Regions from separate parts of the Citrobacter meridianamericanus genome, predicted to be linked through region 1. Evidence: predicted binding sites of a transcription regulator. Region 1 holds the regulator's gene; each other region holds the start of a gene.

What was found. The regulator PurR, encoded in region 1, represses purine synthesis genes. The targets are predictions, from matches to a motif close to CANGCAAACGTTTGCNTG.
Region 2: purH (bifunctional phosphoribosylaminoimidazolecarboxamide formyltransferase/IMP cyclohydrolase) is a predicted target of PurR. The motif match lies at 1,704-1,721, and genes of this name have one in related genera.
Region 3: purE (5-(carboxyamino)imidazole ribonucleotide mutase) is a predicted target of PurR. The motif match lies at 1,384-1,401, and genes of this name have one in related genera.
Region 4: purL (phosphoribosylformylglycinamidine synthase) is a predicted target of PurR. The motif match lies at 1,822-1,839, and genes of this name have one in related genera.

Annotation. Positions count from the first base shown of each region.
Region 1 is NZ_CP101036.1:2,956,306-2,959,458, forward strand. It holds gene NMD08_RS14495 (MFS transporter) at 1-552, opposite strand, end outside; gene cydH (cytochrome bd-I accessory subunit CydH) at 728-817, opposite strand; gene purR (HTH-type transcriptional repressor PurR) at 1,115-2,140, shown strand; gene punR (DNA-binding transcriptional activator PunR) at 2,137-3,069, opposite strand.
Region 2 is NZ_CP101036.1:4,973,530-4,976,682, forward strand. It holds rRNA gene NMD08_RS24160 (16S ribosomal RNA) at 1-1,208, opposite strand, end outside; gene purH (bifunctional phosphoribosylaminoimidazolecarboxamide formyltransferase/IMP cyclohydrolase) at 1,828-3,153, shown strand, end outside.
Region 3 is NZ_CP101036.1:3,918,279-3,921,431, reverse strand. It holds gene purK (5-(carboxyamino)imidazole ribonucleotide synthase) at 1-807, opposite strand, end outside; gene purE (5-(carboxyamino)imidazole ribonucleotide mutase) at 804-1,313, opposite strand; gene lpxH (UDP-2,3-diacylglucosamine diphosphatase) at 1,552-2,274, opposite strand; gene ppiB (peptidylprolyl isomerase B) at 2,277-2,771, opposite strand; gene cysS (cysteine--tRNA ligase) at 2,945-3,153, shown strand, end outside.
Region 4 is NZ_CP101036.1:1,460,271-1,463,423, forward strand. It holds gene tadA (tRNA adenosine(34) deaminase TadA) at 1-94, shown strand, start outside; gene mltF (membrane-bound lytic murein transglycosylase MltF) at 107-1,657, opposite strand; gene purL (phosphoribosylformylglycinamidine synthase) at 1,915-3,153, shown strand, end outside.

The DNA of each region.
Region 1 (3,153 bases):
CCCGCCTTTGGGTAATGAGAAGAACAGACTGACCATGGCGATAACGCCGAGCCCTGCCGTTGCCATGAACGACATGCGCCAGCCGATGCTTTCACCAAGCCAGGTCGCCGCCGGAACGCCGCCAATATTGGCAATGGTTAACCCCATAAACATGGTTGCCACGGCACTGGCCTGTTTATGTTTGGGCACCACACTTGCAGCAACCACAGAGCCAAGGCCGAAAAATGCCCCGTGATTAAGACTGGTCAAAATGCGTGATAACATCAGCGTGGAGTAATCCGGTGAAATCGCCGAGAGGACATTACCCAACGTGAAAATCGCCATCAGGAAAATCAACGCATTACGTCGCGCACGATGAGACAATAATAATGTCATCAGCGGAGCCCCCACCATCACGCCAACCGCATACGCGCTGATTAACATGCCGGCGGCCGGAATCGAAACATCCACTCCTTTGGCTATGACGGGCAATAATCCCATTGGCGAAAATTCGGTGGTGCCAATGCCAAACGCTCCGATCGCCAGCGCCAGTAAAGGATAATTGAGTTTCATATTGCGACTCCGTAACGTCGAGCCGTGGCGCGACATAAAATAAGAGTCAAAAGCATGACATTGATCGCAAAATTAATAAAGTTAACAAAATTGCAAAAGACTTTTGCTTATTCGCAAACAATAGAAGAGATAGACGAGCGGAAAGAGTGAGGGAGAGCTAACTCCCTCGAGGAAATTAATGCAGCGCTGCGGTCAGGCCACCCGCGACGATCAAACCCAGAACAATAATGGTAGTCACTAACGAAAATTTCAGATCGGTGCTCATCAAGTTTTCTCCTTTTTATTCCCACACAAAAAGTGATATTGCGCATTTTTACACACTTGAAAGCAAAAATCTCTCACGATTTATATTGATAACTGCTTTTAACTCTTCCCCTTTTCGTTAAGATCAGACAAAATTCCACGCTTACTTGATTAGCGTACCGGCCATTGACCCCTTCCTGACGTTCCGTGTCGTTTTCCCGGCGTGCCGCAACCCTTACGTTGCGCTAAGGGTGTGTGAAGGCAAACGTTTACCTGGAGTTTTCTCAGGAGCTTAGGATATGGTCTGGAGTGAGATGTAATGGCAACAATTAAAGATGTAGCGAAGCGAGCAAACGTTTCCACTACAACCGTATCACACGTGATTAACAAGACGCGCTTTGTCGCGGAAGAAACGCGTAATGCTGTCTGGGCGGCAATCAAAGAGCTGCACTATTCTCCGAGCGCAGTTGCGCGCAGCCTGAAGGTGAATCACACCAAGTCTATTGGCTTGCTGGCCACCAGCAGTGAAGCGGCCTATTTCGCTGAAATTATCGAAGCCGTTGAGAAAAACTGTTTCCAGAAAGGCTATACCCTGATTCTGGGTAACGCATGGAACAGCCTTGAAAAACAGCAGGCTTATCTGTCGATGATGGCGCAAAAGCGCGTTGATGGTCTGCTGGTGATGTGCTCTGAGTATCCGGAGTCGCTGCTTTCGATGCTCGAAGAATACCGCCATATCCCGATGGTCGTCATGGACTGGGGCGAGGCCAAAGCCGACTTTACCGATACCGTCATTGATAATGCCTTCGAAGGTGGTTACATGGCGGGTCGGTATCTGGTCGAACGCGGTCATCGTGAGATTGGCGTGATCCCAGGCCCAATGGAACGTAACACCGGAGCCGGGCGTCTGGCTGGCTTTATGAAAGCGATGGAAGAAGCGCTGATAAAAGTACCGGACAACTGGATTGTCCAGGGGGATTTTGAGCCTGAATCCGGCTATCGCGCCATGCAGCAAATTCTGTCACAGCCGCATCGTCCGACCGCCGTCTTCTGTGGTGGCGATATCATGGCGATGGGTGCGCTGTGCGCCGCTGATGAGATGGGACTGCGGGTACCGCAGGATATCTCGCTTATCGGCTACGACAACGTGCGCAACGCCCGTTTCTTCACGCCGGCTCTGACGACCATTCACCAGCCTAAAGATTCGCTCGGTGAAACGGCCTTCAATATGCTGTTAGACCGTATCGTGAATAAACGTGAAGAGTCGCAATCTATCGAGGTGCATCCGCGTCTGGTAGAGCGTCGCTCCGTTGCCGACGGCCCGTTCCGCGATTACCGTCGTTAAGACCGTTGTGCGGGAGCCTCATCTGGCTCCCGCAGCCACTCTTTGTTCAGCGTTTCGCTATCCCCTAAATAGTCCAACAGCCAGCTCAATGCAGGTGACGTATCGTTCTGTTGCCATGTCAGACAGCATGCGGCATCAGGAAATGGATTTTCCAGCTGTAGCGCGACCCACTTGCCGCTATCGATCCACGGTTTGGCAAAATGCGTCGGTACCATGCCAACACACAACCCTGCGGATAAGCAGGTAGCGGAAGATTCCCAGTCAGGCACCACGACACGTTTTTGGTTATCCAGCAGCCAGGTAATGCGTTTTGGCAGCGTACGGGAAGTATCTTCACGCACCAGCGACGGCCAGTTGCGCAACGTGTCGTCGCTAAGCGGCCCAGGCATTGACGCCAACGGATGATGGCTGGCCACCACGCAACTCCAGCTCAGCATTCCCATGTCGCGAAAGGTATAGCGTCCCCCCACCGGAATCGCCTGCGTGGCGCCAATTGCCAGCTCAACGCGGCCATCGGACAGCGCATCCCAGACGCCGTTAAACACTTCCTGGAAAACCAACAGTTCCACATCATCAAAATGACGATAGAAATCCACGATCATCTGTCGGGTGCGATCCGGGCGAACAATGTTATCTACCGCAATCGCCAGCTGTCCGCGCCAGCCGTTGGCAATTTGCTGACATTGCTGGCGGGTGATCTGCATTTTTTTGATAACAGAGCGGCCTTCTTTGAGGAACCACGCACCGGCAGGCGTCAACTCCACATCCCGATGACGTCGCTCAAAAAGCGGCACCGCCAGCCACTCTTCCAGCTGACGTACGGTGTAGCTTACCGCCGAGGGTACACGGTGCAACTCCTGCGCGGCCGAACTAAAGCTGCCATTACGCGCAACCGCATCAACCACTTCAAGTGAATATTCCGACCACATATTCTGCCTGCAAAAAATTTGAAATCAGTAAGCAAATATTAGCGTTTCACAGCAAGAATTACACTCACTACACTCAGCGGCATT
Region 2 (3,153 bases), 2.0 Mb from region 1:
GGCCATGATGACTTGACGTCATCCCCACCTTCCTCCAGTTTATCACTGGCAGTCTCCTTTGAGTTCCCGGCCTAACCGCTGGCAACAAAGGATAAGGGTTGCGCTCGTTGCGGGACTTAACCCAACATTTCACAACACGAGCTGACGACAGCCATGCAGCACCTGTCTCAGAGTTCCCGAAGGCACCAATCCATCTCTGGAAAGTTCTCTGGATGTCAAGAGTAGGTAAGGTTCTTCGCGTTGCATCGAATTAAACCACATGCTCCACCGCTTGTGCGGGCCCCCGTCAATTCATTTGAGTTTTAACCTTGCGGCCGTACTCCCCAGGCGGTCGACTTAACGCGTTAGCTCCGGAAGCCACGCCTCAAGGGCACAACCTCCAAGTCGACATCGTTTACGGCGTGGACTACCAGGGTATCTAATCCTGTTTGCTCCCCACGCTTTCGCACCTGAGCGTCAGTCTTTGTCCAGGGGGCCGCCTTCGCCACCGGTATTCCTCCAGATCTCTACGCATTTCACCGCTACACCTGGAATTCTACCCCCTCTACAAGACTCTAGCCTGCCAGTTTCGGATGCAGTTCCCAGGTTGAGCCCGGGGATTTCACATCCGACTTGACAGACCGCCTGCGTGCGCTTTACGCCCAGTAATTCCGATTAACGCTTGCACCCTCCGTATTACCGCGGCTGCTGGCACGGAGTTAGCCGGTGCTTCTTCTGCGAGTAACGTCAATTGCTGAGGTTATTAACCTCAACACCTTCCTCCTCGCTGAAAGTACTTTACAACCCGAAGGCCTTCTTCATACACGCGGCATGGCTGCATCAGGCTTGCGCCCATTGTGCAATATTCCCCACTGCTGCCTCCCGTAGGAGTCTGGACCGTGTCTCAGTTCCAGTGTGGCTGGTCATCCTCTCAGACCAGCTAGGGATCGTCGCCTAGGTGAGCCGTTACCCCACCTACTAGCTAATCCCATCTGGGCACATCCGATGGCAAGAGGCCCGAAGGTCCCCCTCTTTGGTCTTGCGACGTTATGCGGTATTAGCTACCGTTTCCAGTAGTTATCCCCCTCCATCGGGCAGTTTCCCAGACATTACTCACCCGTCCGCCACTCGTCACCCAAGGAGCAAGCTCCTCTGTGCTACCGTTCGACTTGCATGTGTTAGGCCTGCCGCCAGCGTTCAATCTGAGCCATGATCAAACTCTTCAATTTAAGTTTGATGCTCGTGAATTAAACTTCGTAATGAATTACGTATGTTCACTCAGAGACTTGGTATTCATTTTCGTCTTGCGACGTTAAGAATCCGTATCTTCGAGTGCCCACACAGATTGTCTGATAAATTGTTAAAGAGCAGTTGCGACGCGCTTTAGCGCTCTGTCGCGAGGTGGCGTATATTACGCTTTCCTCTTTCAGAGTCAACCCTCATTTTCAGGTTTTCTCTTCAACCGGACCGGCTGTTTGTGTGAAGTGATTCACATCCGCCGTGTCGATGGAGGCGCATTATAGGGAGTTTCCTGCAGCCCGCAACCCTTAAATGACAGAAAAATGACTGAGTGCTGCATTCCACAGCAAAACCCCGCTTTATACCCATTTGCACACAGAGTTATCCACAAACTCACCCATTACTTCTGCGATCCTTTCTGTATATGTACAGTCTTCAGCGGTCGAAACGAGGGACAAAAGTGAAAAATAAAAATTCGCGAGCGTTGCGCAAACGTTTTCGTTACAATGCCCCCGCACAACAAGGATGCCCCGTAAGGGGCGTTAGCTGAGTTTTTAGCCAAGAATTCACCTAACGCTCTCTGTAATAGTCAAATCCAGGGGATTTACCATGCAACAACGTCGTCCAGTCCGCCGCGCTCTGCTCAGTGTTTCTGACAAGGCCGGTATCATCGAATTCGCTCAGGCACTTTCCGCACGCGGTGTGGAGCTACTGTCTACAGGTGGCACTGCCCGCCTGTTAGCGGAGAAAGGTCTGCCAGTGACCGAAGTTTCCGATTACACCGGCTTCCCGGAAATGATGGATGGACGCGTGAAGACCCTGCATCCAAAAGTCCACGGCGGCATTCTTGGTCGCCGTGGTCAGGATGACGGAATAATGGAGCAACATGGTATCGCGCCTATCGATATGGTGGTTGTTAACTTGTACCCGTTCGCCCAGACCGTCGCCCGCGAAGGCTGTTCTCTGGAAGATGCCGTAGAGAACATTGATATCGGCGGCCCGACCATGGTGCGCTCTGCAGCCAAGAACCATAAAGATGTAGCTATCGTTGTGAAGAGCAGCGACTACGATGCCATTATTAAAGAGATGGATGCCAACGATGGTTCTCTGACCCTCGACACGCGTTTCGATCTCGCGATTAAAGCCTTCGAACACACCGCCGCTTACGACAGCATGATCGCCAACTACTTTGGCAGCATGGTTCCGGCCTATCACGGCGAAAGCAAAGAAGCCGCCGGTCGCTTCCCACGTACGCTGAACCTGAACTTCATTAAGAAGCAGGATATGCGTTACGGCGAGAACAGCCACCAGCAGGCTGCCTTCTATATAGAAGAGAATGTTAAAGAAGCCTCCGTTGCCACCGCGCAGCAGGTACAGGGCAAAGCACTTTCCTACAACAACATCGCCGATACCGATGCGGCGCTGGAGTGCGTGAAAGAGTTCAGCGAACCGGCATGCGTTATCGTTAAGCACGCAAACCCGTGCGGTGTAGCGGTAAGCACCTCTATTCTTGACGCTTACGACCGCGCTTACAAAACCGACCCAACCTCCGCATTCGGCGGCATCATCGCTTTTAACCGCGAGCTGGATGCTGAAACCGCGCAGGCGATTATCTCCCGCCAGTTCGTGGAAGTGATCATCGCGCCTTCCGCCACCGAAGAAGCATTGAAAATTACCGCTGCCAAGCAGAACGTTCGCGTGCTGGTTTGCGGCCAATGGGCGCAGCGCGTACCGGGTCTGGACTTCAAGCGTGTGAACGGCGGCCTGCTGGTCCAGGACCGCGACCTCGGTATGGTGAGCGAAGCTGAACTGCGCGTGGTAACCAAACGCCAGCCGACCGAGCAAGAACTGCGTGATGCGCTGTTCTGCTGGAAAGTGGCGAAATTCGTGAAATCCAACGCCATTGTTTACGCCAAAGAGAACATGACTATCGGC
Region 3 (3,153 bases), 960 kb from region 1:
CAGATTGGTAATGGCGCGCAGGTGTAGCTCAAACTGGCTGATGCTGGCGCCGTTTTGCGTCCAGTGTCCGCTGTTGTGTACGCGCGGAGCCAGTTCGTTGATCAGCAGACCTTCCGGGGTGATGAAACACTCCATCGCCATCACACCGACATAGCCCAGTTCCTGCATGATGGCAGAGAGCATCGCTTCGGCCTGCGCCTGCTGTCTGGCGTTAGCCTGCGGGAAGACTACGCTGGTGCGCAGAATACCGTCCTGGTGCAGGTTATGGGTCAGCGGATAGAAGACGGTGCTGCCGTCGTGCGCACGAGCCCCCACCAGCGACACTTCACCAGAGAAGTTGATTCCCCGCTCGACGATGCACTCGCCGTAGCAGTCGTCTGGAAGTTGTTCGGTTTCATTGGCGCGTAAACGCCATTGCCCACGACCGTCGTAGCCACCGATGCGGCGCTTGACGATAGCCAGTTCACCCAGTTTGTCGAATACCGCAGGCCATTCGCTTTTATCCGCCAACAGTTGCCACGGCGCAGTCGCCAGGTCGAGCTTGTCGAAAAGCTGCTTTTGCGTCAGGCGGTCGGCAATAATCGGGAAAACGTCGCGGTTAACAAACGCTGGGTGGCGCGCCAGTTCGCGAGTGAGCGCCGTTTCCGGCCAGCGTTCAATCTCTGCGGTGATTACGCTTTGCTGAAAAGGTACTGCAGCAGGCTCAGCATCCAGCCCGACGGGCCAGACCGCAATACCCAGCGGCTCACCGGCCTGGCGCAGCATGCGCCCTAACTGACCGTTACCGAGTACGCAAACCTGCTTCATGCCGCACCTCGCGGGTCCGGGTTTTCCAGCACCTCATCGGTTTGCGCTTTGCGCCAGTCGTCCAGACGCTGGTGTAATGTTTTGTCGTGTGTAGCAAGAATCTGTGCTGCCAGCAGAGCCGCATTGGCCGCACCCGCTTTGCCGATCGCCAGCGTTCCAACGGGAATTCCGCGCGGCATTTGAACAATGGAGTAGAGGCTATCTACGCCGCTCAACGCCGCGCTTTGCACCGGAACGCCGAGAACAGGCACCAGCGTTTTCGCCGCAATCATACCTGGCAGATGTGCAGCGCCGCCGGCACCGGCAATTATCACCTGATAGCCGTTCTCTTCAGCATTTTCGGCGAAGCTGAATAGCTTGTCTGGGGTGCGGTGGGCGGAGACGACTTCAACATGATGCGGAACGTTCAGGATTTCGAAGATTTCGGCGGCGAACTGCATGGTAGCCCAGTCGCTTTTGGACCCCATCACGATGGCGACACGCGCCGGATTATTGCGGGAAGACATGCGTCTGAAAACTCCTGTGGTGCACTACACTCGACTTTTGAGGCCACCGAGAATAGCATAATTCAATCTCAAGGAAAACGATTGCGCGCTTTACACTTCACTCTTCAAGCTGCCTCTTTGTTGGCTGCATCTGCTCACCCCAGTCACTTACTTTTGTAAGCTCCAGGGGACTCACAGATTTGCCGCCTCGATGCAACTCGAATAGTTTTGTGTAAAGAGGAACTGGGTGCCTGCAGAATTAAAACGGAAAAGCGATTAGCTCAACGTCGCTGGACGTGACTTTTACCATTGAGCCTTCGGTATGCCATGCGCCTAATACCACGCGGAAAGCGGGTTGTTCATTGGCCGTGAGTTCGTGGACAGCCGGACGGTGTGTATGACCGTGAATTAACCACTGGACCTGATGTTTTTCCATCTCGTTAATCACGGCCTGCGGATTCACATCCATGATTTCCAGCGATTTACTGCTGTTGGCGGCAAGACTTCCGGCGCGCATTTTTGCGGCAATGCGCTGGCGAACGAACAGGGGCAGGGCGAGAAACAGCTTCTGTAGCCAGGGTTGATGCACTTTGGCGCGAAACGCCTGATAGCCCGCGTCGTCGGTACACAAGGTGTCGCCATGCATGATCAGCACCTTGCGGCCATACAGGTCGAGCACTTTTTCTTCGGGAAGCAAGGTCATGCCGCTTGCACGGGCAAAACGCTTGCCGAGCAGAAAGTCACGGTTGCCGTGAATAAAAAAGCAGGGGACGCCGGTGTCAGCCAACGCTTTTATCGCCTCGGCCATTTCATGATGCAGCGGATTAGGATCGTCATCGCCAATCCAGGCTTCAAACAGATCGCCGAGAATGTATAGCGCATCGGCCTTGCGCGCATCGCCGGCTAAAAAACGCAGAAAACCGGCGGTGATCGCCGGTTCTTCTGTGCAGAGGTGAAGGTCTGCAATAAACAGTGTCGCCACGATTACTCGCTGACGGTCACGTTTTCAATGATGACGTCTTCTTTTGGCACATCCTGGTGCATGCCGCTGCGACCGGTGGAAACGCCTTTGATTTTATCAACCACGTCCATGCCTTCAACCACTTCAGCGAACACGCAGTAACCCCAACCCTGCATGCTTTCGCCAGAGAAGTTCAGGAAGTCGTTGTCTGCAACGTTGATAAAGAACTGTGCGGTTGCGGAGTGCGGAGCCTGAGTACGCGCCATTGCCAGCGTACCACGGGTATTTTTCAGACCGTTGTTCGCTTCGTTTTTGATCGCTTCTTTCGTGGCTTTTTGCTTCATGCCCGGCTCGAAACCGCCGCCCTGGATCATGAAACCGTTAATAACACGGTGGAAAATGGTGTTGTTATAAAAACCTTCGCGGCAGTAGTCCAGGAAGTTTTTAACTGTTTCAGGCGCTTTATCATCAAACGTTTTGATTACGATATCGCCGTGATTAGTGTGGAAAGTAACCATTTTTGCATCCTGTTCCGATAGATTGGTGCTTCGACCCCGTCAAGGGTCAGAGTTAGGGGTGTGTTATAGCATAACCGCAAGCTGCGATCACCTCGCAAAGTGTGCTGCTTCCGGTCTCAATTATGGGTATTATACAGACTTTACTATCCACACACGTCTACACGGAATCTTCGATGTTAAAAATCTTTAATACACTGACGCGCCAAAAAGAGGAATTCAAACCTATTCATGCCGGGGAAGTCGGCATGTACGTGTGTGGTATTACCGTTTACGATCTCTGTCATATTGGCCACGGACGTACCTTCGTTTCTTTCGACGTCGTTGCACGCTATCTGCGCTTCCTCGGCTATAAGCTGAAGTATGTGCGCAACATTACCGATAT
Region 4 (3,153 bases), 1.5 Mb from region 1:
CGTGTTACGGGATGAATGCGCCACGCTGCTCAGTGATTTCTTCCGCATGCGTCGGCAGGAGATCAAAGCGTTGAAAAAATCCGCCAATCAGTAAATACCAATCAGGCTACTTATCCTCTTTCTTTTGTGCTGAAAACAGCAGCGAAGGGGAGTGCGACAGGTAGTTTGACGATGTCTGAGTCAGAAACGCTGAAAGCGGAAATTTATCTTTACCCACCAGCTCAGCCGGTGACACCGCCGGATAATCCTGAGCCAGTTGCATTTTTTCCTGCGCCTGTTTTTCTTTCTCCTGCAGATACCCCACCAGGCTAATCTGGTATTTACGGATATTTTCCACATAAGCGTAGGCTTCGTGACCACGCGCATAGCCATAGGTCAACTTGCTGTAATACGGCTTTTGGCTGAGTAGTGGCAGTCGCTGTTTTACGTCGGACCAGCTGTTCGGATTGCCTTTTGTTTTCACCGTCAGCGCCCGGGCATCCAGCATGTGCGCATAACCCATGTTGTAGGCCGCGAGCGCAAACCAGATACGTTCCCCTTCGGGAACGGTATCCGGCACTTTACTCATCATATCCTGCAAATACCGCGCGCCGCCGCTGATGCTCTGTTCTGCATCGGTACGGTCAGTTAGCCCGAGACTCTGGGCGGTATTTTTGGTCAGCATCATCAGCCCGCGTACCCCAGTCGGGGATGTGGCCTGCGCATCCCAGTGCGACTCCTGATAGGATATTGCGGCGAGCAGTCGCCAGTCTATCTCCTGCGCATACTTCTCAAAGAGCGGCTTGAGGTCCGGCAATACGCTGTCTACGGCACGCAAAAAGGTGCGGGTATCAACATAGTCAAAATCATCGCCATGCCCAAGATACTTCTCTTCCAGCCGCGCCAGAGAACCATCTTCATTCATGGTATTAAAGAAATCCAACAGCGCGGCAGACAGCGTGTTGTCATTGTCCAGACGACTAAACCAGGTCACCGGTTGTTCGTCGGAAACGTCCAACGCCACGGCCAGCTCAGGATGAACGCGCTGGTATAAACTGATGGCGACGGAATCGGCAATGGTGTAATCCAGCTTTCCGGCGATAACATCATCAAGCAGTTCAGTGGTCCCTTTTTTGTCATCGACCTTCCAGCTCAGCTCGGGGAATTTTTTCTCTTTTAGCTGTTGGAGATCGTTAACCACCACATGTCCTGGGGCGATAGTCAGTTGGCTTTCGTTCACGGTGGCGAGCGTGCGCGGGCGGTATTGTCCAACCCGATACACCAACTGTTGTGAAACTGAATAATAGGTCGGTCCTGGCTGGTAATTTTTTACCCGCTCGCTGTTATAGACCAGACCTGCGGCTAACAGATCGGCATTACCGTTATCCAGGTCGTCGAAAAGCTGGCTAATGTTCTGGCGCACTGTGACGTTTAACTTCACGCCCAGGTAGTTGGCGAACGCCTGGGCCAGTTCATAATCCAGACCGAATTTTTTGCCGTTGAGGGTTGCGTAAGTTAACGGCGAGTCGAGGGTACTGACGCGCAGCTCTCCCCGCGACTGAATGGCGGCGATACGATTTTCGGCTTTACCGAACCAGGGGATAGATGGCCAAAGGGCCGCTGCCAACAACAGCGTTAATATGCCGATGAACAGATAATTAATCTTTAATTTTTTCAATTAGTTAATTCTCTGAACCGTACGTTTTCTCTGCCTGCTGTGGTGCTGATTAAGAAGTGAAGTCGTCATTAATGAGCGGCATTTTGCTTAAACTTGCGCCAGTTGGCAACTTATTCAGAAACCAGACCGCATTTGATGATAAGAAATGGTCGTGATTTTATTTCGACGCAAACGGTTTCGTCGGCGCGCCAGATTCTTTATAATGACGCCCGTTTCCCCCACTTGGGCACACCGAAAGCTTAGAAGACGAGAGACTTATGATGGAAATTCTGCGTGGTTCACCTGCACTGTCTGCATTCCGTATTAACAAACTGCTGGCACGTTTTCAGGCTGCCAACCTCCAGGTCCACAATATTTACGCCGAGTACGTCCATTTTGCCGATCTGAATGCACCGCTGAATGAGGACGAGCACGCACAACTAGCACGTCTGCTGAAATATGGTCCTGCTCTTCACAGCCACGCCCCTGAAGGCAAACTGCTGCTGGTTACGCCTCGCCCTGGCACCATCTCCCCGTGGTCTTCTAAAGCGACTGATATTGCCCACAACTGCGGCCTGCAGCAGATTAACCGCCTGGAACGTGGCATTGCCTGGTATGTTGAGGCCTCTACGTTGACCGCTGAGCAGTGGCAGATGGTTGCCGATGAACTGCACGACCGCATGATGGAAACGGTTTTCCCAGCACTGAACGATGCCGAAAAGCTGTTTGTACATCATCAGCCAGCACCGGTCTTAAGCGTTGATCTGCTGGGTGAGGGACGCCAGGCACTGATCGACGCTAACCTGCGTCTGGGCCTGGCGCTGGCGGAAGACGAAATCGACTATCTGCAGGATGCGTTCACCAAACTGGGACGCAACCCGAACGACATTGAACTGTACATGTTTGCGCAGGCAAACTCCGAGCACTGCCGCCACAAGATTTTTAACGCCGACTGGATTATCGATGGTAAACAGCAGCCGAAGTCGCTGTTCAAGATGATCAAAAATACCTTCGAAACTACGCCGGACCACGTGCTGTCTGCCTATAAAGACAACGCTGCGGTAATGGAAGGTTCTGAAGTGGGTCGTTACTTTGCCGACCACAAAACCGGCCGCTACGATTTCCATCAGGAGCCAGCCCACATCCTGATGAAGGTAGAAACCCACAACCATCCGACGGCTATCTCTCCGTGGCCGGGTGCGGCAACCGGCTCCGGCGGCGAAATCCGCGACGAGGGGGCAACCGGTCGTGGTGCAAAACCGAAAGCAGGGCTGGTGGGTTTCTCCGTTTCCAACCTGCGTATTCCAGGCTTTGAACAGCCATGGGAAGAAGATTTCGGTAAGCCGGACCGTATTGTTACCGCACTCGATATCATGACCGAAGGGCCACTGGGCGGCGCGGCGTTTAATAATGAATTTGGTCGCCCGGCGCTGACGGGGTATTTCCGCACCTATGAAGAAAAGGTTAACAGTCACAACGGCGAAGAACTGCGCGGTTACCATAAACCGATCATGCTG